Regions from separate parts of the Ruegeria sp. CF8 genome, predicted to be linked through region 1. Evidence: riboswitches for the same ligand, from Rfam matches in the RefSeq annotation. Region 1 holds a riboswitch; each other region holds the start of a gene.

The links. Region 1 has a riboswitch for cobalamin ahead of ACR0EV_RS05590 (DUF1636 family protein). Riboswitches for the same ligand answer to the same signal wherever they lie in the genome.
Region 2: linked by a shared signal. The riboswitch ahead of ACR0EV_RS04780 (DUF4198 domain-containing protein) and the one ahead of ACR0EV_RS05590 (DUF1636 family protein) in region 1 are both predicted to bind cobalamin.
Region 3: linked by a shared signal. The riboswitch ahead of ACR0EV_RS18565 (hypothetical protein) and the one ahead of ACR0EV_RS05590 (DUF1636 family protein) in region 1 are both predicted to bind cobalamin.
Region 4: linked by a shared signal. The riboswitch ahead of ACR0EV_RS22180 (DUF1636 family protein) and the one ahead of ACR0EV_RS05590 (DUF1636 family protein) in region 1 are both predicted to bind cobalamin.

What each region holds. Positions count from the first base shown of each region.
Region 1 covers NZ_JBQFRG010000002.1:200,188-205,671, forward strand. The annotation lists gene ACR0EV_RS05575 (glucokinase) at 1-136, shown strand, start outside; gene ACR0EV_RS05580 (carbohydrate kinase family protein) at 176-1,102, shown strand; gene ACR0EV_RS05585 (D-lyxose/D-mannose family sugar isomerase) at 1,118-1,783, shown strand; cobalamin riboswitch at 1,883-2,080, shown strand; gene ACR0EV_RS05590 (DUF1636 family protein) at 2,320-2,676, shown strand; gene ACR0EV_RS05595 (ABC transporter ATP-binding protein) at 2,673-3,449, shown strand; gene ACR0EV_RS05600 (ABC transporter substrate-binding protein) at 3,462-4,412, shown strand; gene ACR0EV_RS05605 (FecCD family ABC transporter permease) at 4,414-5,424, shown strand; gene ACR0EV_RS05610 (LysR family transcriptional regulator) at 5,439-5,484, opposite strand, start outside.
Region 2 covers NZ_JBQFRG010000002.1:10,072-15,555, forward strand. The annotation lists gene ACR0EV_RS04760 (energy-coupling factor ABC transporter ATP-binding protein) at 1-224, opposite strand, end outside; gene cbiQ (cobalt ECF transporter T component CbiQ) at 221-1,003, opposite strand; gene ACR0EV_RS04770 (cobalt ABC transporter permease) at 1,003-1,581, opposite strand; gene cbiM (cobalt transporter CbiM) at 1,578-2,189, opposite strand; gene ACR0EV_RS04780 (DUF4198 domain-containing protein) at 2,195-2,980, opposite strand; cobalamin riboswitch at 3,110-3,312, opposite strand; gene ACR0EV_RS04785 (LacI family DNA-binding transcriptional regulator) at 3,530-4,687, shown strand; gene ACR0EV_RS04790 (ABC transporter substrate-binding protein) at 4,684-5,484, shown strand, end outside.
Region 3 covers NZ_JBQFRG010000009.1:49,699-55,182, forward strand. The annotation lists gene ACR0EV_RS18550 (bifunctional 2',3'-cyclic-nucleotide 2'-phosphodiesterase/3'-nucleotidase) at 1-716, shown strand, start outside; RNA gene ffs (signal recognition particle sRNA small type) at 756-854, shown strand; gene ACR0EV_RS18560 (alpha/beta hydrolase family protein) at 903-1,763, opposite strand; cobalamin riboswitch at 1,897-2,117, shown strand; gene ACR0EV_RS18565 (hypothetical protein) at 2,209-2,616, shown strand; gene ACR0EV_RS18570 (protein-tyrosine phosphatase family protein) at 2,619-3,119, opposite strand; gene ACR0EV_RS18575 (DNA polymerase III subunit gamma/tau) at 3,292-5,055, shown strand; gene ACR0EV_RS18580 (YbaB/EbfC family nucleoid-associated protein) at 5,283-5,484, shown strand, end outside.
Region 4 covers NZ_JBQFRG010000013.1:56,827-62,310, forward strand. The annotation lists gene ACR0EV_RS22170 (SLC13 family permease) at 1-862, shown strand, start outside; gene ACR0EV_RS22175 (NAD(P)-dependent oxidoreductase) at 943-1,899, opposite strand; cobalamin riboswitch at 2,046-2,262, shown strand; gene ACR0EV_RS22180 (DUF1636 family protein) at 2,357-2,731, shown strand; gene cobW (cobalamin biosynthesis protein CobW) at 2,733-3,788, shown strand; gene cobN (cobaltochelatase subunit CobN) at 3,792-5,484, shown strand, end outside.

The DNA.
Region 1 (5,484 bases):
GGATTTCAAGGACGCATTCAATGGCGGCGGGCGTTTCAGCGAGCTTCGCAAATCCTTGAACCTTTACGTCTCAGAGCAGGCCGAGTTCGGCATCATCGGGGCAAACAACTTTTGCAAAAACGCACTGAAGCGATGACCATCTTGCACGCTTGAGGCTCTGGGAAAGGACGTTGGAATGATCCTGTGCTGTGGGGAAGCCCTGATTGACATGATTGCCCAGCCGACGGTGTCCGGCGCGCAAGGTTTTGTGCCTCACACGGGTGGCGCGATCCTGAATACAGCTGTCGCCATGGGGCGCTTGGGTGAGTCCGTCGGGATGCTGACCGGTGTATCTACGGACATGTTCGGTCAGCAACTGATCAACGCGTTAAAGGCAAGCCACGTTGACGTTTCGCATGTCATACTTTCGGATCGCCCCAGCACGCTTGCGTTTGTTCAACTTGAAGATGGCCACGCAACCTACAGTTTTGTTGATGAAAACACGGCTGGGCGTATGTTGATGCCCGAAGATATGCCAGATCAGCTCCCTGCTATCTCGGCTTTGTATCTTGGGGGCATAAGCTTGGCGTGTGAGCCATGTGCAGATGCCTATGCCTCCCTGTTGAGCCAGCATGGAAACGATCGCCCTATCATGTTGGATCCCAACATTCGTCCGAGTTTTATTCAGGATCAAACCCGGTTTCGAACTCGCTTGAACCGCATGATCGCGCAGTCCGATATCGTAAAAGTTTCGGACGAGGATCTAGACTGGATCATTCCCGGTGCGGAACCCGAAGCAGCCAAAGCAGCCTTGTTGTTGAAAGCCGGACCATCAGCGCTGATCGTGACCCGGGGCGGCGATGGCGCAAACGGGTATCTGGCGGATGGATCGCAAGTGACGGTGCCGGTAAAGCCGGTGCAGGTCGTGGATACGATCGGTGCGGGGGATACGTTCAATGCAGGTGTGCTCACTGGTCTCAGCCGCGCCGGGCATCTGACAAAACCTGCAGTACGCAACTTAACTTCTAGCGCTTTGCACGCGGCCATGGAACTGGGCGCCGAAGTTGCCGCTGTAACCGTATCTCGCGCCGGGGCGGAACCCCCCTGGGCTCATGAGCTATAATTTTTGGAAAATCCGATGAAACGATCTGACATAAATCGCATCAAGTCCGAAGCGCAGGCGTTCATTCAATCGTTTGGAGCCGTACTGCCGCCTTTTGCAGATTGGTCCCCTGAACAGATGCGCAGCCCGTTGGCGGAAACGATCCGCAGCCGCGGCTTGGGGTGGGACATCACCGACTACGCTCAGGGCCGGTTTGATGAGCTGGGCCTGTTCCTCTTCACCCTGCGCAACGGCGAGGTGAATGATCTGCAGTCCGGGCGCGGGATGCTTTACGCAGAAAAACTGTTGATCTCGAAAGACAAACAACTGTCTCCGATGCATCGCCACATCGTCAAGGCAGAGGACATCATCAACCGAGGCGGCGGTGATCTGGTGATGGAGATCTACGCATCGGACCCCGAGGGCGGCATCGACCGGCATACGCCTGTCACAGTACCCAGCGATGCCTGCCCGGTCACGTTGCAACCAGGTGAACATCTACGCCTGAAACCAGGGCAAAGCGTAACTCTGATGCCCGGAGTTTGGCACGCGTTCTGGGCCGAGCACGGCGATTGCCTTATTGGAGAGGTTTCGACCGTGAATGACGATCGCACGGATAATGTGTTTGAAGATCCGATCCCACGATTTTCAAAAATCGAAGAAGATGCCGCGCCAGATTTCCTATTGGTTTCCGACTACTGACGCAGACCGGGCTGGCAATTTCCGACAGGCAACAGGGCTGAGCCCAAGTGATTTCGCCCAAAGCCACTCATTCTCCCGCTTGACAAGTCAAGCACTGCGAGACTAGCTGAGCGGGATGGTTCCGTAAGGGATGAAAATGGGAATACGGTGCGGCACAGTATTTTGCCAAGTCCGTGACTGCCCCCGCAACTGTAAGCGGAGAGCGACGCCACTGCGCCACTGACCCCGAAAGGGTTGGGAAGGTGGGCCGAGCCTAGACCCGCAAGTCAGGAGACCTGCCATCCGATGTTCAACCAACCCGGGGCGGGGCGTCCTGGAAGGAGGCTTTGATGGCACGTTTTCCGCGTGTTTACATTGGTGGCACCTTCTGTCCGCGCTTGGTTTCAAGCGGAGCGGACAGTTTTAAAGGTGACTGACAGAAACAAGCTCTTTTTTCATACCTACAGCGCTGGGACACCCTGCGGTGCTGCAAATTTAGCGTTTTGTTACGTTATAACATTGCATTTAAAACCATCCCACAGTAAGCGCTACACGCAATGACAAAAACCGCTGATCATTTCATTCTTGTATGCGCAACCTGCACTGGTGCCATGTCCACCGATCAAGTGACGGGCGCACTAGCACCAATTCTCCCTAAGGGATTTGCAATCCGAACTGTTGATTGCATGGCGGGCTGCGCCCGACCAACGACCATCGGCCTTCAGGCACCGGGCAAGGCTCAGTATCTGTTTGGGGACATCGACACGGAACTGGATCTGGACGCAGTGGCGGAATTTGCCGAGCAATATAGCCTTAGTTCCGATGGCTGGACAAACGCAACCGAACGCCCGCCCGCGTTATTCACCAAGACCTTGTCCCGAATCCCGGCCCTGCCAATCAAGGGGGTGTCATGAGTTTTCTGTCAGTGGAAGGTCTCGAATATTACGCTTTGAATGGCGACGTCCTCCTGCAAGATGTGTCGTTCGGCTTAGACGAAGGCTCGATTCTGGCAATAGCGGGACCGAATGGTGCGGGGAAAACAACGCTGCTCAAGCTGCTTTGCGGAATAGAACGTATTGCGTTGGGTGATGTGTGGATAAAAGGCCAAAGCTTGCGCACCCTATCCGCGCATGAGCGTGCCCGCACCATCGCGGTTGTCGGCCAGCAGGAAATGCCGGACGGTCGGCTGCGTCTGCGAGACTATGTTGCGCTTGGGCAAATCCCTATTCGGGCTGAAAAATCGGTTACCGAGCACAAGGAAGACCTCGATCGAGTTCTGGAAACGACCGGCTTGTCTCATCTTTCCCGCAAGCCGATGAGCCAGCTATCGGGTGGCGAGCGACAGCGCGCTCATATCGCGCGCGCTTTGGCGCAAAACCCTTCCTTGTTGTTTCTGGACGAACCGACCAATCATCTGGATCCCGACGCCAAGGGGCACATGTTGTCCCTGGTTGCCGAGTTGGGCGTCACGGTGGTCATGATCGTCCACGATCTGGTCATGATCCCCGAATTTGCAACGCATGTGGCTTTGATGAAGTCCACACGCCTGACGGGATACGGACCCGTCAGCGAAGTGCTGACTACGGAACGTGTCCGCGACACCTTTGGCGTGGATTATCTGTGTTTTCAGCATGAAGGCCGCATGATCCCTGCGCTGGATATCCGAAAACGAAAACTGTCATCATAACAGGAGCTTACAATGATGCAGAAACTTTGGCCTGTGGCTCTGTTCACTGGCCTCGCAAGCGGCGCGGCCGCAGAAGCCATCACAGTGGACAATTGCGGCGAACCGCTGGTTTTTGAAACCGCGCCCGAGCGGATCGTTGTCCACGACATGAACATGACCGACATGGCGTTTGCATTGGGTCTGCAAGACAAGATCGTGGGCCTGACCGGAATCACGGGCTGGTACAAGACAAGCCCTGATTTTGATGCGCAGCGCGGTGATATCCCAGAGCTTGCACCAAAATACCCTACTGTTGAGAACCTCATTGCAGTAGAACCCGACATGTTCTTTGCAGGATGGTACTACGGCATGCAGCCGGGTGGCGAGGTTACTCCGGACACCCTTTCGCCCTTCGGCATCAAGACCATGGTTCTGACCGAAAGCTGCGTACATCTGAACAAAGACCGCCCAGAGGCCAGCATGGACCTGTTGTTTGGCGACGTTCTGCGCTTGGGTCAGGTCATGGGTGTCGAAGCCAAGGCGCAAGAGCTTGTCTCGGGCTGGAAAGACCAACTGGCCGCTATCGAAGCCAAAACAGCTGAACTGCCCAAACCCCGTGTCTTCCTGTTGGACGGGCCAGCAGATGCTCCGTTTACCGCTGGCAAATTTGCGATACCCGACGCGATGATCGCCGCTGCAGGCGGAGAGAATGTGACCCATGACATGGACACCAGTTGGGGCCGTACGTCGTGGGAAACCGTGGCTGCTGCAAACCCGGAGTTTCTGGTTCTGCTGGACTATCAGACAGGAAACGGTGCAGAAGATACGTTCCAGTTCCTGAAAGATCATCCAGTCATGTCTCAAACCGACGCAGTCAAGAACGAGCGCTGGATAGGCCTGCGCTATGAAGAACTGACACCCGGTCCGGCAAACATTGAGGCCATCGAAAAAATGGTCAAGGCAATGCACCCGGAGACCAACTGATATGGTCCATTTGGGCCGTTCGATCTTGCTGGGGGCGATCGTTCTGATCGCCCTTTTGCTGCTGTCAATCGTTTATGGAACAACAAATATTCCTGTGCGAGACGTGGTCGCCGCGATTGGTCTTGGAACAGGCCTGATCGATGGCGACATGTCCCCGCTTCACCGGATCGTTTTCGACTTGCGCCTTCCCCGCGCCTTGTTCGCAGCGGTCATCGGCGCAGGATTGGGGGTTGTTGGTGTGGTTTTGCAAACAACCACGCGCAACGACCTGGCCGATCCCTTCTTGTTTGGCCTGTCCTCGGGCGCGGCTGCCGGGGCGGTTTTGGTGATCACCGTTACGGGTGATGTGCTGGGCATTTGGACCCTGCCCTTGGCGGCATTTTGCGGAGGCTTGATTGCTTCGGGTATTGTTCTGGCACTGGTTCAGGGCCTGCGTACAAGTGCTCCTGAGAAACTGATTCTGGCCGGTTTAGCCGTGTCCTTTCTGTTCTCGGCCATCACAAACTATTTGATTTTTTCCGGCGATAATCGCGCGGCGCATTCGGTTATCTTCTGGATGCTCGGCGGGTTGGGCCTTGCACGGTGGGAGACTTTCCCACTGGTTTTGACTGGACTCGCCCTGATCCTGAGTTATGCCCTTTACCGCAGTCGCTGGCTGGATGCCCTTTTGACCGGAGATTTCACAGCATCCTCTCTGGGCATACCCGTCCAAGGTCTGCGTTTCAGTATGTTCTTCGTCGCTGCATTGGCGACAGCGAGCTTTGTGTCTGTGGCCGGCGTCATTGGTTTTGTCGGGTTAATGGTCCCTCATATCGCACGTGGTATTGCCGGCACGCTGCACAGAAACTTGTTGATTACCTCAGCCATCGTCGGGGCGATCCTGCTAACGATGTCTGATATTTTGTCCCGCCTTCTTTTGGCCCCTCAAGAACTGCCTGTGGGAATTGTAACAACGTCGATCGGGTCTCTTTTTGTGTTTCTATACCTGTTTAAATCGGCGCGCGGAGATTGACGTCAGATTTTGGCCTATGTGTCCGGCCCGTGTGACAAAAGCTCTTGCACCAAGGGATTG
Region 2 (5,484 bases), 190 kb from region 1:
TGGAAATCTGCTTCGGCCCGTCGGTCCTTGCCAAGGGCAATCACGCGTCCTGCGGTCGGTTTCTGCAACCCAAGGGCAATGCGAAACAGCGTAGATTTTCCCGCCCCGTTGGGCCCGGTAATTGACAGGCGTTGACCCGGCTCAAGTGAAAGTGATGCACCGTCCAGGACGGAAGTCTGCCCGGGATAGGCGAAATGGATATCTTCGAGTTTAAGGATCGTCATAGGAAATCCAGGCAAAGAAGACCGAAGCAGATCGAACCCAAGGTCACAGCAAACATGCAATCCCGTCGGGTCAGGCAAAAATCCTGAAGCAAAAGTAGCCGCCCAGAAAACCCCCGGCATTTCATAGCGCCCAGTATGCGTTCTGACCGTTCGATGGCACGCACCAGCATCATGCCAACCAGATAGCCAAAGCTGCGATACGTGTGCCAGTTGGTGCCGGGGCGGAAGCCACGAACTTTCATGGCTCCGCGAAGGCGCAGATATTCTTCGCGCAAGACTTCGATATATCGGATGGTAAACATCAGCAAATGCACAAGAACCTCTGGGCAGCGCAGTTTGTACAACGCATGCCCCAGAGTGACGGGCTCCAACGTGCCGACCAGAACCATCAGCGCCAGAACCACCGCGTTGGCTGTCAGGGCAATCTCAATGGCCTTCCAGAGTCCCTGCCAACTGGCCGGATACCCAAACATAGTGAACATCGCGTCGCCGGGCATGGAAAAAGGCAAAAGTACCAACATGAAGATGATAAAGCTGTCCATCATTGCCATGCGTTTGAGTGTGCGGCGCACGGGGAGGCGGGACATCAAAAGCAGTCCGATTGAGACCGCCAGAGCCACAAGCAACGTGGGGATTCTGGATAGCGAAACCGTAACAACAGCAAAAAAGCACGTCATTACGATCCGCATCCGAGGGTCCAACTCCCCGATCACCCCGAAAGGTGCGCCGGCATCAGCCTCGGCCAGTGTCTTTGCCTGAGGTTCCAGAGCGTGGGCCATCAGGCGGCCATTTTTCGGCGTGCAGCGACATAAAAGCCGATACCGAACAGACCTATGATGTAGCCGATCCCTCCAAGAACGGTCTGCAAGTCGTTTTGTTCGCGATAGGCGGCAATCTCACGACGCAGAGGGCGGGTTTCGTCTCGTACCGCTTGGGCAATGGCCGCGCGCTCCTCGTCGGTTAATGACGCGACAGTCGTCGCGGTATCGTTTGTGGTTTCAACCTGCGTAACAGGTTTTACAAGCTCGGCATCCACGCCCAAAATCTCAGCCACTTCCTCGGCGGGCATGGTGACCTCGGCAAGATGACCAGCGCCCAGATCTGCTTTGAACGTGTGCGCGACAGGTTCGGTGGGGGTGTAGAGGAAGAAACCATCGGTATCGGTGACTGTTCGCCCCAGTTCAGCGCCATTGGGGCCGTAAACAACAACTTCTTGGTTTTCAGCCATGTCGCCGTTGGAAAAGCCCAACTCCCCTTCAATCGCGTCGCCTGCGGGAAAGACCCCTGCGATAACTTTATGGGCCAGCGCAGGAAGTGGGGTAAGCCATACCGCAACAACGAAAATTAGCTGTCTCATACGGGGGCGCCTCTAAGAAAGAGTTCAGGCTTGACCTTGCGGGCCAATAGAATAGCGAAACCGGTAAGTACCGCTTCGATTGCCATGACGGGAATATGTGCAAAAAAGACCAGTTTCGCGGCTGGTAGAAACGCGTCACCAGACAGAGCCAACGAAACAGCGACAAATGCCGTCGTGGCCGCAATCGAAAACGCTCCGCCGATGCCGCCCCAAATAGCGCCCTGTACAGGAGAGCCGCGTGCGATCAGACGGCCAAAGATCATCCATGTCAGCACTGCCGGAAGTGCGATGTTGACCGTGTTAATCCCAAGCACAGTCAAACCGCCAAAGCCGAAAAACACGGCTTGAAGCAGCAGGCCAACAAACAGCGCAGGAAAAGCGGCCCAGCCAAGCAAAAGCCCGGCTAGACCGTTCAGGATCAAATGCACAGAGGAAGGACCGATCGGCACATGGATCAGCGAAGCTACAAAAAAGCTGGCCGACAGCACGCCCGCGGTGGGAATGCGGTCCAGGTCCAGCGATTTCAGCCCCACAGCAATGCCGCCAGCCGCTGCGATTGCGCCGCCGATCACAACTGGGTTCGAAAGGGCTCCGTCCACGATGTGCATAGGGGCTACTCCAGATCCCAGGCGCGGATCCAGATCACAGCATCCTGGCTCAGTTCTTTGCCTTCATGTTCGGTTTTTGGGCCTGAACCCAGAGCAGCAAAACCCCAGTAACCCGCTTTCGGCACGCCAAAGGTGAAATAGCCGTTCTCATCTGAAATCGCGACCAATGCGCCGCCCGGCAGAGGGGATGTAGTAGCATCTTTTGCACCGTTTCCGGCCAAGTCTGGCTCTGCTGCCATGTATTCGATTTCGATCTCGGCACCAGCAACTGGCTCACCTTCGCTTAATACGCGGCCAGTAAAGGTGGACCCTGCAATGACGTTATAGGGCTTGTTCAACGGCAGAATTTCGGTCGCCAGACCTTGCGGTTGATCCCAGTCGGTGGGCAGTTCATTGCGGTTCAGGTAAGCCTTTGTGATCTGCTGGATATAGATATCCTCGGATTCTTCGTAATAAGGCGCAGGTACCGTCACCAGCACATAGTCGCCGGACCGTTTCACCGGGACCGACCCAAGAAACGCTTTGGCGCTGTTCTCGGGGCCTTCGAATGTGGTTTCTTCCAACGTACCCAATAGATCGATCTTTTCGCTGTTGTGGATCACATAGAACTCTTCCGGCTTTTCCAGGATCATCGCGTGCCCGGCTTCAAACGGATGCCAGAAGACCAACTTGACCGGAACGTCACCCGGACGCTCGATCATGGTATCTTCGGTGTATTCCAGCAGGAAATGAGCCTGCGCCAGCGCAGGCATTGCCACAGCAGCTGCCGCGGCCAACAAAAAGTGTTTCACAAATACGTCCTTCTCACGTCGCGCCTTCCCCGGCACGCATTGATTTTTGACATTGGGGAATGCGAAACCATTTGCCCCAACGGGCAAACAGATCCGGCGCACACCCCGTCGCCGATGATGAGCACCCCTTCCGGGGGCGCATGTTCGGCAGGTCTCCTGACTTGCGGGTCTTCACGCTAAACTGGCCTTCCCGGGTGTAACCCAGTGGCGTCATCAGTCTCGCTCGCCGCTTACAGTTGCGGGGGCAGTTGCAGATTTGGCCAAGAATGTGCCGCACTGCATTCCCTATTGCCTCCGGGTGACTCCCCGGAACCGAACATGGCGCGTTGATGACAGAAAAACTTGGATACGGTCAACTCCCGATTGCGGCATTGAGAGGGTCATCTGCGAATTCCGGAGGTGTTCTGATTGCATCTTTTCGACTTCGATCATGTCCAAGAGAGGGGTGTTGCGACCTGTTCGCTGGTTGGGGTCGATTGTCAGATGCGGGATGCAGATGTCATTTTTTTGTTGCCGAAACCGGTTTCGGAACAATTAAATTAAAGAATGATGGCGAATCCCGAACTGCAACAGCGACAAATCCGATCCCGGCGCGCCGCGTCGGGTGGGCGGGTGAAGCTTGACGAATTGGCTGATCACCTCGGCCTTTCGAAAAGCACCGTGTCGCGTGCATTGAACGGGTATTCCGACATCTCAGAAACAACGCGAAAGCGGGTCGAGGTAACGGCGCGCAAGATGGGGTATCGCCCGCTCAGCCACGCTCAAGCTATTCGAACAGGGCGCGTGCGTGCCATTGCCATGGTTATCAACAGTGAAGAACCGGATCGGCACAATCCATTCTTTCAGGACTTTCTTGCGGGCGCTTGCGAAGCCGCCAGTGCATCTGACTGGACGATGACAATTTCGACCGCGAAATCGAAACAGGACATGCTAAATGTTTTGGGTCGTCTGGTCGAAGAACGAAAGGCCGACGGATTCATCCTGCCACGTACCGAAGTCGATGACGCGCGGGTTGGGTACCTAAGCGACTTGCAGGTGCCCTTCATCCTTTATGGTCGGACAGGGTATGGTCGGACCGGTTTTCAGGATGAAACGTCGTGGTTTGATATTTCCGGCGAAACGGCCATGAGCGACGCAGTCGGACGTTTGGTCCGTTTTGGTCACAGCCGCATCGGCTTTGTTGGCAGTGATCCGAAGTTCAACTATAGTCACCTGCGTCGGGATGGCTATGTCGACGGGCTTAGGGCTGCAGGATTGCCGGTCGATCCTGATTTGATCCGCGACGGGGCCCGCACCCGCGAAGAAGGGGCCTCTGAAGCGCGCGCATTGTTGCGCTTGTCTGTCCCGCCGACCGCGATTGTATTTGCGACGGATCAGGCGGCATTGGGAAGCTACCCTGTGTGTGCAGAATTTGGCCTTGAGATCGGGCGCGATGTCTCGGTCCTTGGGTATGACGGAATCCCGGAATGCCAATATGCCAGCCCTGGGCTGACGACGTTCAGCGTCGACTCCAAACGGGCAGGTGAACGCCTTGCAACGATGCTGATTCGTCAGACCAGAGGGGAAGAACCCGCAACTTTGCGTGAACTTAGCCAGGCGGCGCTGATCGAACGCGACTCTGACGGGCCGCCACTGCTGACGTCGAGCGAGTTGGCGAAAAAAATCAAACGAACCATGGAAGATAATCGGGGAGGAAACCGACCATGAAACTTACACCAAACGCAGCCAGGCTGATGCTCGGCTCTTCGTTGGCACTGGCGCTGACGGCCATGTCGGTACAGGCGGACACGATCCGTTTCTGGACGACCGAAGAGCAGCCCGAGCGTCTGGCGAAACAGCAGGAAATGGCTGACCAGTTCAAGGCTGAGACCGGTACAACGGTCGAAGTGATCCCTGTCACGGAAACGGATCTGGGCACCCGCGCAACCGCAGCCTTTGCCGCAGGTGACTTGCCGGACGTGGTTTACCACCCGTTGCAGTACGCTCTGCCATGGGCCGAAGCAGGAATTCTGGACACCGAAGCTGCGACCGAAGTGATCGAAGAACTGGGCGCTGATACCTTCGCGCCTGGTGCTTTGGGTATGGCAGCGTTCAATGGTGAAACGGCTTCGGTTCCGGTAGATGGCTGGACGCAAATGGTTGTCTATCGCAAAGACCTGTTCGATGAAGCCGGGTTGGAAGCGCCTGACAGTTTTGCCGACATTCAGGCTGCACTTGAGGCGCTGCACAACCCGCCAGAAATGTATGGCTTTGTCTCGGCCACCAAAGTTGATGAGAACTTCATGAGCCAGGTTCTGGAGCACGTTTTCCTTGCCAATGGCGTCTCACCCGTTGGCGCCGATGGCTTCCAGCCGCTGGATGAGGCCAAGACCACCGAGGTACTGGATTTCTACAAGGCTATTTCCAAAGCCTCGCCTCCGGGTGAACTCTTCTGGAAGCAATCGCGCGAGCTGTATTTCGATGGAAAAGCCGCGATGATCATCTGGTCGCCATTTATTCTGGAC
Region 3 (5,484 bases), on a different contig from region 1:
GCGAGTTGCCGCTGTTGTCAGCCGTGGCGCCCGGGAAAAGCGGTGGGCGAGCTGGCCCTCGGCATTATACAGATGTCCCGGCGGGGGAAATATGCCTGCGTCACGTTGCGGACCTGTATCCGTTTCCCAATGAACTGCGCGCATTACAGATCAACGGTGCCGACGTGCTGGATTGGCTGGAAATGTCGGCAAGCGTGTTCAACCAGCTTTCACCAGATACAGAAGCGGATCTCATCAACCCTGAACGTGCCGGTTACAATTTCGACGTTATCTTCGGCCTGTCCTACCAAATCGATCCATCGCAACCTGCACGCTTTGACAGTGACGGTCGGCTCATAGACCCTGACAACAGACGAATCTACAACCTGACAATCGGTGGCCAACCTATTCAGCCCGCACAAAGGTTTGTCCTGGCCAGCAACAATTACCGCGCCAGTGGAGGCGGACATTTTCCTGCCGCCTCTGCCGCCCAACGCATCAACCTACCGCCGCTCGATATCAAGGACCTGTTGCGGGATTACCTGTCGCATCGCCTTCCCCCCGATCCCATAGCGCGGCTCCCCTATCCGTTTACTCTGACAGCTCAAACGGGTGTAAATGCCTTGCTGCGAACAGGTCCCGGTGCCCTTGAACACATGGATGAGCTGCGCATGTTCAACGCCCAATTGCTAAGTCCCGATGACGCCGGATTCGAGCGTATCCGCCTCACGTTCTGACGGGTTGTCTTTTGCCCTCGCCTTCCCTATATCCAGAGTCGAGAGGTTGGCGCGGGCGAGCGCCTCGCCAACCTGGTCAGGTCCGGAAGGAAGCAGCCACAACGAGCCCCGCTTGGGTCGATGTCCAACCTCTCACTTTCCCACTTTGTACGTAACGGGTGATATTCAGTGTCACCCCAAGCTCGTTCAGGCGTCGATAAAGCGTGACCAGAGGGCCGCGTTGCATCGGGAAAAAGCGCCAATATGCCCAACCTCAGACAACCCGAAATCAGCCGGTTTCAGCAGGTGTCGTTTCGCTTTGGGTCCATAGAGATCAGCAAGCCGCCATACCGCCTTGGGCGGTACCATCTGATCATCTTCAAAGGTAAAAAGATCCACCGGTTTTTCAGCTTCTGTCCACCGCGCAGCAGGTAGCCCAGCCCCGATCTCGGGCAAGTAGCTCGAAGGTGCGGTGCACCATTTGCGCCATTGCCAGTAGACCGAGGCCGGCAAATCCGCCCCAAAGCCGATTGCCTTTCCGGGCAAATAACCAAGCGCTTTGACCAACAATGGCGCATGCCCATACCAGAAGACCCCGGCCAACCCACGGTAAGGCCAAGGGTGATCGTTCAGGGTCACAAGCCCAGAACACACACAAATCATCCGGTCGATTTTGTCGATATCGGGCTGTACGGGTCCCAGCATGGCACCTACAGAATGACCGATCGTCCATTGTTGCGCATCGGGAAAACGCCTGCGCATTTCCGCCCGCGCCGCTGGCATGTCGATCAACGCCCAATCCGCCATTGTCGCACCCGCATCCTTCATGCGGCCATTCAAAGAGTGCCCGAAATCCCGGTAATCATAGGTTAGGCATGCCATACCGCGCTCGGCGGCCAGCCAACGCGCGAAGTGGCGATAATAGTCGCGTGGCACGCCTGTGGCACTGTTCAGCACAACCACTGTGCTGGGTTCAGACAAAGGTCGGTACAGGCGTGCTGAAAGGGTTGATGACCCGGACGGAAAGAGGAACTCTTCGGTCAAAACCGTCTGCTCTGTATCCAACATGATCCCTGACCCTGCGCTGATAAAACGGCTGGCTTACCTTCAATGACGGAAACTCTACGCGGGAAGTTTTCACCCATCCAGCATGACCAAACGTCGGGGCCAAAGATCCGCTTGACTCGGAACTGGGTCAGACGCTAGCGATTGTGTGATGGTTCCTGCCCCCCACAAGGGGTCGGGATGAAAAGGGAACACGGTGCGGTTCCGTCTGGTCATCCGGACGCTAACCAATTCCGCGACTGCCCCCGCAACTGTAAGCGGTGAGCAATGCCGAAACGCCACTGGCCCCAAGGGCTGGGAAGGTCGGCAAAGCAATGACCCGCAAGTCAGGAGACCTGCCATCGGAACTGAAACCGAAACTCGGGCGGGGTGTCCGGGCAGGTCCTGACTGCACTTTGCCGTCCCACCTGACCCGATCCTTCTGTCCACCACGCGCGGAGGGCGCAGGATGATCTGGAAGACAAAGACGCATGAATACAGCGCAACGGTATGTCAGCGGACAGGTAAAACCTGCCCCGCCCTGGCGCGGTTGGCGCGCTCGATCTCGGAGGCCATGACACAGGCTTCGGCTGCCACTGGCGACGACTTCGAGTTTGACGGCAGTAGTGAGCTTTCACATTGCGCCGAAGGGTGCCAGGCAATTTTCCAGGCGCAATCAGACGGTGTTCGCGTGTTTTGTGACACGCAACCCGACGCAGCGATTGACGACCTGAACCTCTATGCCGATCTGATTTTTGGAAACACGTTCCGCACCCTGCCATCCGGCATCATTGCAAACCCACCCTGCGCGATGATCGAGGTTGCAACGCTACGGCCCCGGAAAACCGTACACGCACCCGAACAGCTTTCGGCCTGAGGTCACACCACCTGCGCCGGGGAAACCCGGGCCGCCCAAGCCAGCTGCGCGTCTGTTTCCACGGCACAGGGGCGCAGCGACCGCAAACGCTCCAGCGCCTTGTCCGCCCGTTCGCCGCACTCGACCATCAGACGCAGGACAACCATCCCCGACCTGCCGCAGCCGCCCCGACAATGCACCAATACCCGACCTCCGCCAGCCAGAGCGTGCCGGGCGGCGGCGCTGACATCTGGCCACGCCTCTTCAACCGCCGCAGTGGGTGCGCCAAAGTCCTCGATCGGCAGATGAACCCACCGGCTGGCCCGGCTTTGGATATCGCTGCCAAAATCCTGCGCCCCGTGCTGAAGCATCTCGACATCCGTCGTCATTGAAATAACCAGCCCCGGCTTCCACGCGGCAATCGTGTCCAGATCCGTCTCATAATCCCCGCCACGTCCGGGTATCGACGTCAGGGCCAGCGTTCCTCCTGCGACTTGCAGGGCATAGATAACCAGCTGCGACATGAACGTGTGTCCTCCACCAGGAACTCTTTACAAATATGAGTCTTAAATTTTGTTGGAAAAGCTTAGTGCGAATCCGGTCGGAATCTAAATCAAAAATCATCGCGCCTCGCGGTGGACGCGGAAGGCGACGGCCACTACGCTGAGCCGAAGTACCGAATCCGACCGAGAAAACATGACCGACACGCCCAGCCCCGCCTATCAGGTTCTCGCCCGCAAATATCGCCCGGAAACCTTTGCCGATCTGGTGGGTCAGGATGCCATGGTGCGCACCCTGAAAAACGCGTTCGAAGCGGACCGGATTGCGCAGGCTTTCATCATGACCGGCATTCGCGGCACCGGCAAAACAACCACCGCGCGGATCATCGCCAAGGGTATGAACTGCATCGGCCCCGACGGCAATGGCGGCCCGACGACCGAGCCTTGCGGGCAATGCGAACATTGCGTGGCGATCATGGAAGGCCGCCACGTCGACGTGATGGAGATGGACGCCGCCAGCCGAACCGGCGTGAATGACATTCGCGAAATAATCGACAGTGTCCGCTATCGCGCCGCCAGCGCGCGTTACAAGATCTACATCATCGACGAGGTCCACATGCTCTCGACCAGCGCCTTCAACGCGCTGCTCAAGACGCTCGAGGAACCGCCTGAACATGTGAAGTTCATCTTCGCTACCACCGAGATTCGTAAAGTGCCGGTCACGGTTCTGTCCCGCTGTCAGCGCTTCGACCTGCGCCGGATCGAGCCCGAGGATATGATCGGGCTTCTAAAAAAGATCGCAACCGCCGAAAGTGCCCAAATCGCCGAAGACGCGCTGGCGCTGATCACACGTGCCGCAGAAGGATCGGCACGGGATGCAACTTCGCTGCTGGATCAGGCGATTTCGCACGGGGCGGGCGAAACGACTGCCGATCAGGTCCGCGCGATGCTGGGCCTTGCGGACCGTGGCCGCGTTCTGGACCTGATGGACATGATCCTGCGTGGCGATGCCGCGGGTGCGCTGATGGAGCTGAGCAGTCAATACGCAGAAGGCGCAGACCCTTTGGCCGTCTTGCGCGATCTGGCTGAAATTACCCATTGGGTATCCGTCGTCAAAATTACGCCCGACGCTGCCGAAGACCCAACCGTTTCCCCGGATGAACGGACCCGTGGTCAGCAAATGGCCGAAGCGCTGCCGATGCGCGTCCTGACCCGGATGTGGCAAATGTTGCTCAAAGCGCTCGAAGAAGTCTCGGCCGCACCAAACGCGATGATGGCTGCCGAGATGGCCGTTATCCGCCTGACCCACGTGGCCGATTTGCCCAGCCCTGAAGAACTGATCAAACGGCTGCAGGACACTCCAACGCCGCCAACCGGTGGGCCAAATGGCGGCGCTTCTATGTCCCGGCAGGGTGCAATGCCAGCGCAGGCCAGCGCGGCCCCGGCGCCTTCCTACGTTTCGCCCCCTCGCGGCCAAAGCGGCGCGCCGGTTGCTGCATTGGCCCAGGATGTGCAGACGGCCCTCGCCCGGTACCCGACTTTTGATCACGTGGTCGAACTGATCCGTGCCAACCGTGACGTAAAACTGCTGGTCGAAGTGGAAAACGGCGTGCGGCTTGTGTCTTACCAACCTGGTCGGATCGAGTTCACCCCCGCCGCGCAGGCCCCGACAGATCTTGCACCACGCCTGGGTTCGGCCCTGCAACGCTGGACCGGCAATAGGTGGGCCGTTTCGATTGTCTCGGACGGCGACGCCGCAACGATAGCGGAAATTCGGGACAAGGCAGAACTGGCTTTGAAAGCCGAAGCAGAAAAACACCCACTGGTTCAGGCTGTACTGGCTCAATTTCCCAAGGCCAGGATCACAAAGATCGAGACGCCGGAACAGCGCGCCGCCCAAGTCGAGACCGAGGCACTGCCCGAAGTCGAGGACGAGTGGGACCCGTTCGAAGAGGATTGAGCCGGTGACGTGCCCATTGAGGTTACGGTGATCACCCGATTCCAACACGTGTGTCGCAGCAAAGCCGCTGCGGCAAACCCGATCCTTGCCTTCACATAACGCACAGACTTCCGCTACGCGACAATGAGAAACGTCTTTCCAAAGACCTCACCGTCAGACCCGAGAACCCTTGTGCCACGCGGCTGTGGCCCGTATTTAGAACCCAAGCAGAGATACAGGAGAATACAATGCTGAAAGGACTCGGCGGGCTTGGCGGTCTGGGCGACATGGCCAAGATGATGAAATCCGCGCAGGACCTGCAAACCAAGATGACCGAAATGCAGGAAGAACTGAACAACATCATGGTTGTCGGTGAATCCGGGGCTGGTCTGGTCAAGGCGACTGCGACCGCCAAGGGCGAACTGAAAGGTCTGGATATTGATCCGTCGA
Region 4 (5,484 bases), on a different contig from region 1:
CGAAGTGGTCGTTACCCCCGACAGCAAATTGATCGGCAAATGCCCGCGCGAGCTTTTGTTCCGCAAAACATACGGCATGTCGCTTCTGGCCATTCACAGAGGGGAAGAAACGCTCAGCCACGTAGAGACCGAAGATCATCAATCCACTCAGATCGGGCTGGAAAAGTTCCATGCCGGTGACATGCTTGTCGCGCACACACGATGGGACAATCTGATGCGGATCACGCGTGATCCGGATTTCGTAGTGGTGACAAGCGACTTTCCGCAAGAGGAACTGAGACCTCAGAAAGTCGGGTGGGCGCTTGCCTTTTTCGCTATTTCAATATGCCTGATCCTGTTTACCGACGTACGCCTTTCGCTGTGTCTTCTCACCGGGGCAGCTGGCATGATGTTGAGCCGTGTTCTCAGCGTGGATGAGGCTTACCGCGCCGTTGGATGGAACACTGTTTTCCTGCTCGCCTGCCTCATACCTTTGGGACAGGCCGTGCAAAACACCGGCACAGCCGCATGGATCGCGCAGCAGATCATGGTCATTCTTGATGGTTGGCCGCTTTGGTCGCTTCAAACCGGCGTTGCCGTTCTGGCGACTGCCTTTTCGCTGGTTATGTCGAATGTTGGAGCCACGGTATTGCTTGTTCCACTTGCAGTTTCAATTGCGGTGGCTGCCGGAGGCAACCCTGCCGTCTTCGCGCTGACGGTTGCCATTTCCACTTCGAACAGCTTCATCATCCCGACCCATCAGGTCAACGCATTGATCATGGGTCCGGCAGGGTACAAGGTCATGGATTTCGTCCGTTCAGGCGGCATCATGACCGCGCTGTTCCTAGTTGTGTCATTGGTGATGATCAACGTTATGTACTAGCGCAGCAATCGGGACCAGATTTCCGGATTAGCCCACCCCGATTGCCATTGACATTTCGTTGGAAAGCTCAGGCTGAACCTCTACGCCGAGCGACGGCCTTGCGGGACAACCTCATACCCCGGCTCTTCCGGTTCATCATCTTCCATCTCAGGTGGGAAGCCGGGAGCTGTGATATCCAAACCTGTCGCCTCTTCCAGTCGTTTGATGATATTCGGCGACAGCTCGCGGTCGCCATACCGTGCAATGCCATCTTCAAAAATCTTGATCATGACCGGGTTCATTTCCAGAGGCACCCCTGCGCGGTCGGCAACCTCCTGAAACAGACCGATATCCTTTTTCACCAAGTCCATAGTGAAAGAAATATCGCGCGAACCGTTCAGGATGACCTGACTTTCCGTTTCATGCACAAAGGATGTGCCGGACGAGATTTTTATCGCCTCATAGGTAGTGTTTAGGTCCATGCCCGCCGCCTTTGCCGTGACAAGCGCTTCGGCGCAGGTGATCAGGTTGGCCGTGGCCAGATAGTTGGTCAGCACCTTCAGGACTGAGGCAGAACCCAATTCACCAGTGTGCAAAACACGCCGTCCCATGGTGGTCAGAAACGGCAAAATCCGCTCAAAAGTCGCACGATCACATCCCGCGAAGATCGAGATATTGCCGGTGGCTGCCCGATGGCACCCGCCCGAAACCGGGCAGTCCACTGCCGCGCCGCCGCGTTCGATCACCTCGGCCCCCAAACGCTTGACCTCGGCCTCATCGGTTGTCGACATCTCCATCCAGATCTTGCCGGGGCCCACTTCGGGTAGCATCTCTTGCATGACCGCATCTGATGCCGCAGGCGATGGCAAGCAGGTGATGACCGCGTCGCAATCGCGCATCAGCTGTGACGGGCCTTCTGCCGCCTTTGCGCCACGGGCAACGAACTCGGCCACCAGATCCGTGTTAAGATCGTGCACCGTCAGATCAATCCCGTTTCGCAGCAAGGATCCCGAAAGCTTGCCGCCAACGTTTCCCAACCCGATGAATCCTACTTTCATATGTCGCCTCTCCCTGCTGGCTTGTACCTGTCATGCGATCACGGATTTATCTGACCATTCATGCCGCCCAACGACAACCACAGGTCGCTTTTCACACCCGCCTCCTGATGTTACGCGCAACGCGCTTGACAAGCGGGCCAGCGGTGCCGCATGACCCATTCGTTGGTGTCGGCAAGAGCCGATGAAAAGGGAATGCGTCAACGGAACTTCCGCCAAACGCAGCCGCCCCCGCGACCGTGACCGGAGAGGGTGCCCAATGCCACTGGCCTAGGCCGGGAAGGCGGGACATCCGACAGAGGACCCTGACGTACCGGGCCTCTGACATCCGCAAGCCGGGAGACCTGCCAACACCCGAAGTTGAAACCGGGCGGGGTGTTCCGGTATCGGGTCCATGTTGCAACACGTGGCCCGCTTGAAACCCCGTCCCCCGCGAAGAGGATTTGGGGGGATGAGAGACATGACTGAGACCACACCGGTCGAGCTGCTGGTCTGCACGACCTGCCGCCGCGGGCTGCCTATCGAAGACGATGCGCAACGCCCCGGTACATTGCTGCACCAGGCCTTGGAACAAGCAGAGCTGCCCGAAGGCATCACCCTGAAACCTGTCGAATGCCTTTCGAACTGCGACCAAGGCTGTTCTATCGTGCTGCGCGGTGGTCCCGATCGCTGGACCTTCGTTTACGAGAACCTGAACGAAGTGGACCATGTCGATGTAATCGTCGACGGTGCGACCAAGTATCTGGCCACCAAAGATGGCCTGGTGAAATGGCGCGAGCGCCCTGAACATTTCCGCAAAAACTGCGCCTCGCGCATTCCCCCGATTGGAGCCTGACATGTCGAATCTCGAAAAACTTCCCGTCACCGTGATCACCGGCTTTCTGGGCTCGGGCAAAACCACACTGGTCAAACACCTGATGCAGAACCCGCAGGGCAAACGTCTGGCTGTTGTCGTCAACGAGTTTGGCGATGTGGGCGTGGATGGTGACATCCTGAAATCCTGTGCCATCCCGGATTGCCCGGCGGAAAACATCATGGAGCTGGCGAACGGTTGCATCTGCTGCACCGTCGCGGATGACTTCATCCCGACCATCGAGGCGCTGATGGCGCTGGAACCGCGCCCCGAGCATATCCTGATCGAAACCTCTGGGCTCGCCCTGCCCAAGCCGCTGTTGAAAGCATTCGACTGGCCGGACATTCGCTCGAAAATCACCGTCGATGGCGTGATCGCTCTGGCCGATGCTGAGGCCGTTGCCGCCGGTCGCTTTGCGCCGAATGTCGAAGCTGTCGATGCCCAGCGCATGGCCGACGACTCGATCGATCACGAAACGCCCCTGTCCGAAGTGTTCGAGGATCAGATTTCCTGCGCCGACATCATCCTGCTGACCAAGCCTGATCTTGCAGGCCCGGAAGGTGTGGCAAAGGCCAAAAAGGTGATCGCCGCCGAAGCACCGCGCCCCCTGCCCGTGGTCGAAGTTGCCGAAGGGGTTGTGGACGTCCGCGTTGTACTGGGTCTGGAAGCGGCTGCCGAGGACGACATGGATGCCCGCCCGTCGCACCACGACGGTCACCACGATCACGAACATGACGATTTCGAAAGCATCATCGTCGAGCTGCCGGAACAAACCGACCCTGCCGATCTGGTCGCCAAGATCGAACGTCTGGCGTCAGAGCTGAACATCCTGCGTGTCAAAGGCTATGCCGCAGTTCAGGGCAAACCCATGCGCTTGCTGGTACAGGCCGTCGGCGCGCGCGTCCGTCACCAATATGACCGCCCATGGGAACCGGGCGAAGAGCGCCGCTCGCGTCTGGTGATCATTGCCGAGCATGACGACATCAAAGAGGCCAAGATTCACGAGATCCTTGCAGGCGTCACCGAGGCTGCCGAGTAACCCATGCACGTCGTCTTCCGCGAAAGCCACGGGCTCGAGGAAACCGAGACCCCAACCGATCTGGGCCAAAGCCCGGCGGATCTGGTTGTTTTGTCCTTCTCGGACAGCGACCTCGGCGCTTTCGCGGCGGGTTGGCATCGTGGCGGCGGAACCGAGGGTCGTATGCCGACGCTTCGATTGGCCAATTTGGCCGCGCTCAAACACCCTCTGTCCGTCGACACCTATGTCGAACAGACGCTCGACGGCGCCAAGGGCATTTTGATCCGCCTGATTGGCGGCGTGCCATACTGGTCCTACGGCTTGCAACAGGTTATGGCGCTGGCGCAGTCCAAGGGGATCGCGCTTGCCGTTCTGCCTGCGGATGGGCGCGAAGATACGCGGCTGGATGACTACTCCACCCTACCCGTTTCAACGCTGCGCCGTCTGGCCCATCTGTGCGACACTGGTGGCGAGGTCGCAGCACAAGCCGCATTGGCCCAGATGGCCTTGGCTGCCGGGCTGTATGCCGGGCCGGTGATGGGCGCAAAGACTCTGCCTGAATGCGGGGCATGGTGCCCGGATCGTGGTGTAATCCCAGCGGATACCGCGTTCGAAGACGACGCGAAACGTATCGTCGTCACGTTTTATCGCGCCTACCTGACGTCGGCCGACACCGCCCCAGTCGCAGCTCTGATCCGCAGTTTGCGTGCGCGCGGATTTGCGGCAGTGGGCCTGTTCGCACCTTCACTCAAAGCGCCATCAGCTGCCGATTGGTTGCGCGAAACTCTTGTGGCGTTGGCCCCCGCTGCGATCATCAACGCCACATCCTTTTCCGGCAAAGGCGCGTCCGGCACGTCTCCGTTGGATGCCGCCAATGTGCCGGTGTTTCAGGTCGCTCTGGCCACCTCGCGCCGCAAAGCCTGGGCCGAGGCGGAGCGCGGTCTCTCGCCCGCCGACCTGGCCATGCATGTTGTACTGCCCGAGGTAGACGGACGAATTTCAGCGGGCATCGCCTCGTTCAAAGAGCCGGGCAAACGCGATCCGCATCTGGAATACTCCCGCTTCGCCCACCGGGCCGAGGCGGAGCGGATCGAAGCAATCATCGACCGTGTATCAGGCTGGCTGAGCTTGAACCACAAACCGAAGGCCGAGCAGACCCCCGCGTTGGTGCTGTCGACCTATCCCGGCAAAGACTGGCAGATGGCCCATGCGGTGGGTCTGGACGCGCTGGCATCCGCCGAGGCGATGCTGTCCGATCTCCAGAACGAAGGTTATGACACCGCGCCAGCTGAACCGATTGCTGAAACACTGCTGGACGCCCGCATTTCCTGGCCGCTGGAAGAGTACTTGCAAGCGCTGACCGATCTGCCAGAGCAGTTGCGAACCGACCTTCAAACGGTTTGGGGCAAATGCGAAGATGATCCCGCCTGTGCAGATGGCGCGTTTCACTTCACAGCGCTGCGCCGGGGCAAAGCTCTGGTCGCGTTGCAGCCCGAACGCGGCACACCCGAACTGCGCGATGACGATTATCACGACCTGTCGCGCACCCCGCGCCACAGCTATGTCGCCTTTTATCTTTGGTTGCGCAAAGGTCTGGGTGCGGATGCGCTGATCCATATCGGCGCGCATGGCACGCTGGAATGGTTGCCGGGTAAATCTGTGGCCCTGTCTGCCGACTGCTGGCCCGAGGCGCTGATCCGCGACCTGCCAGTGATCT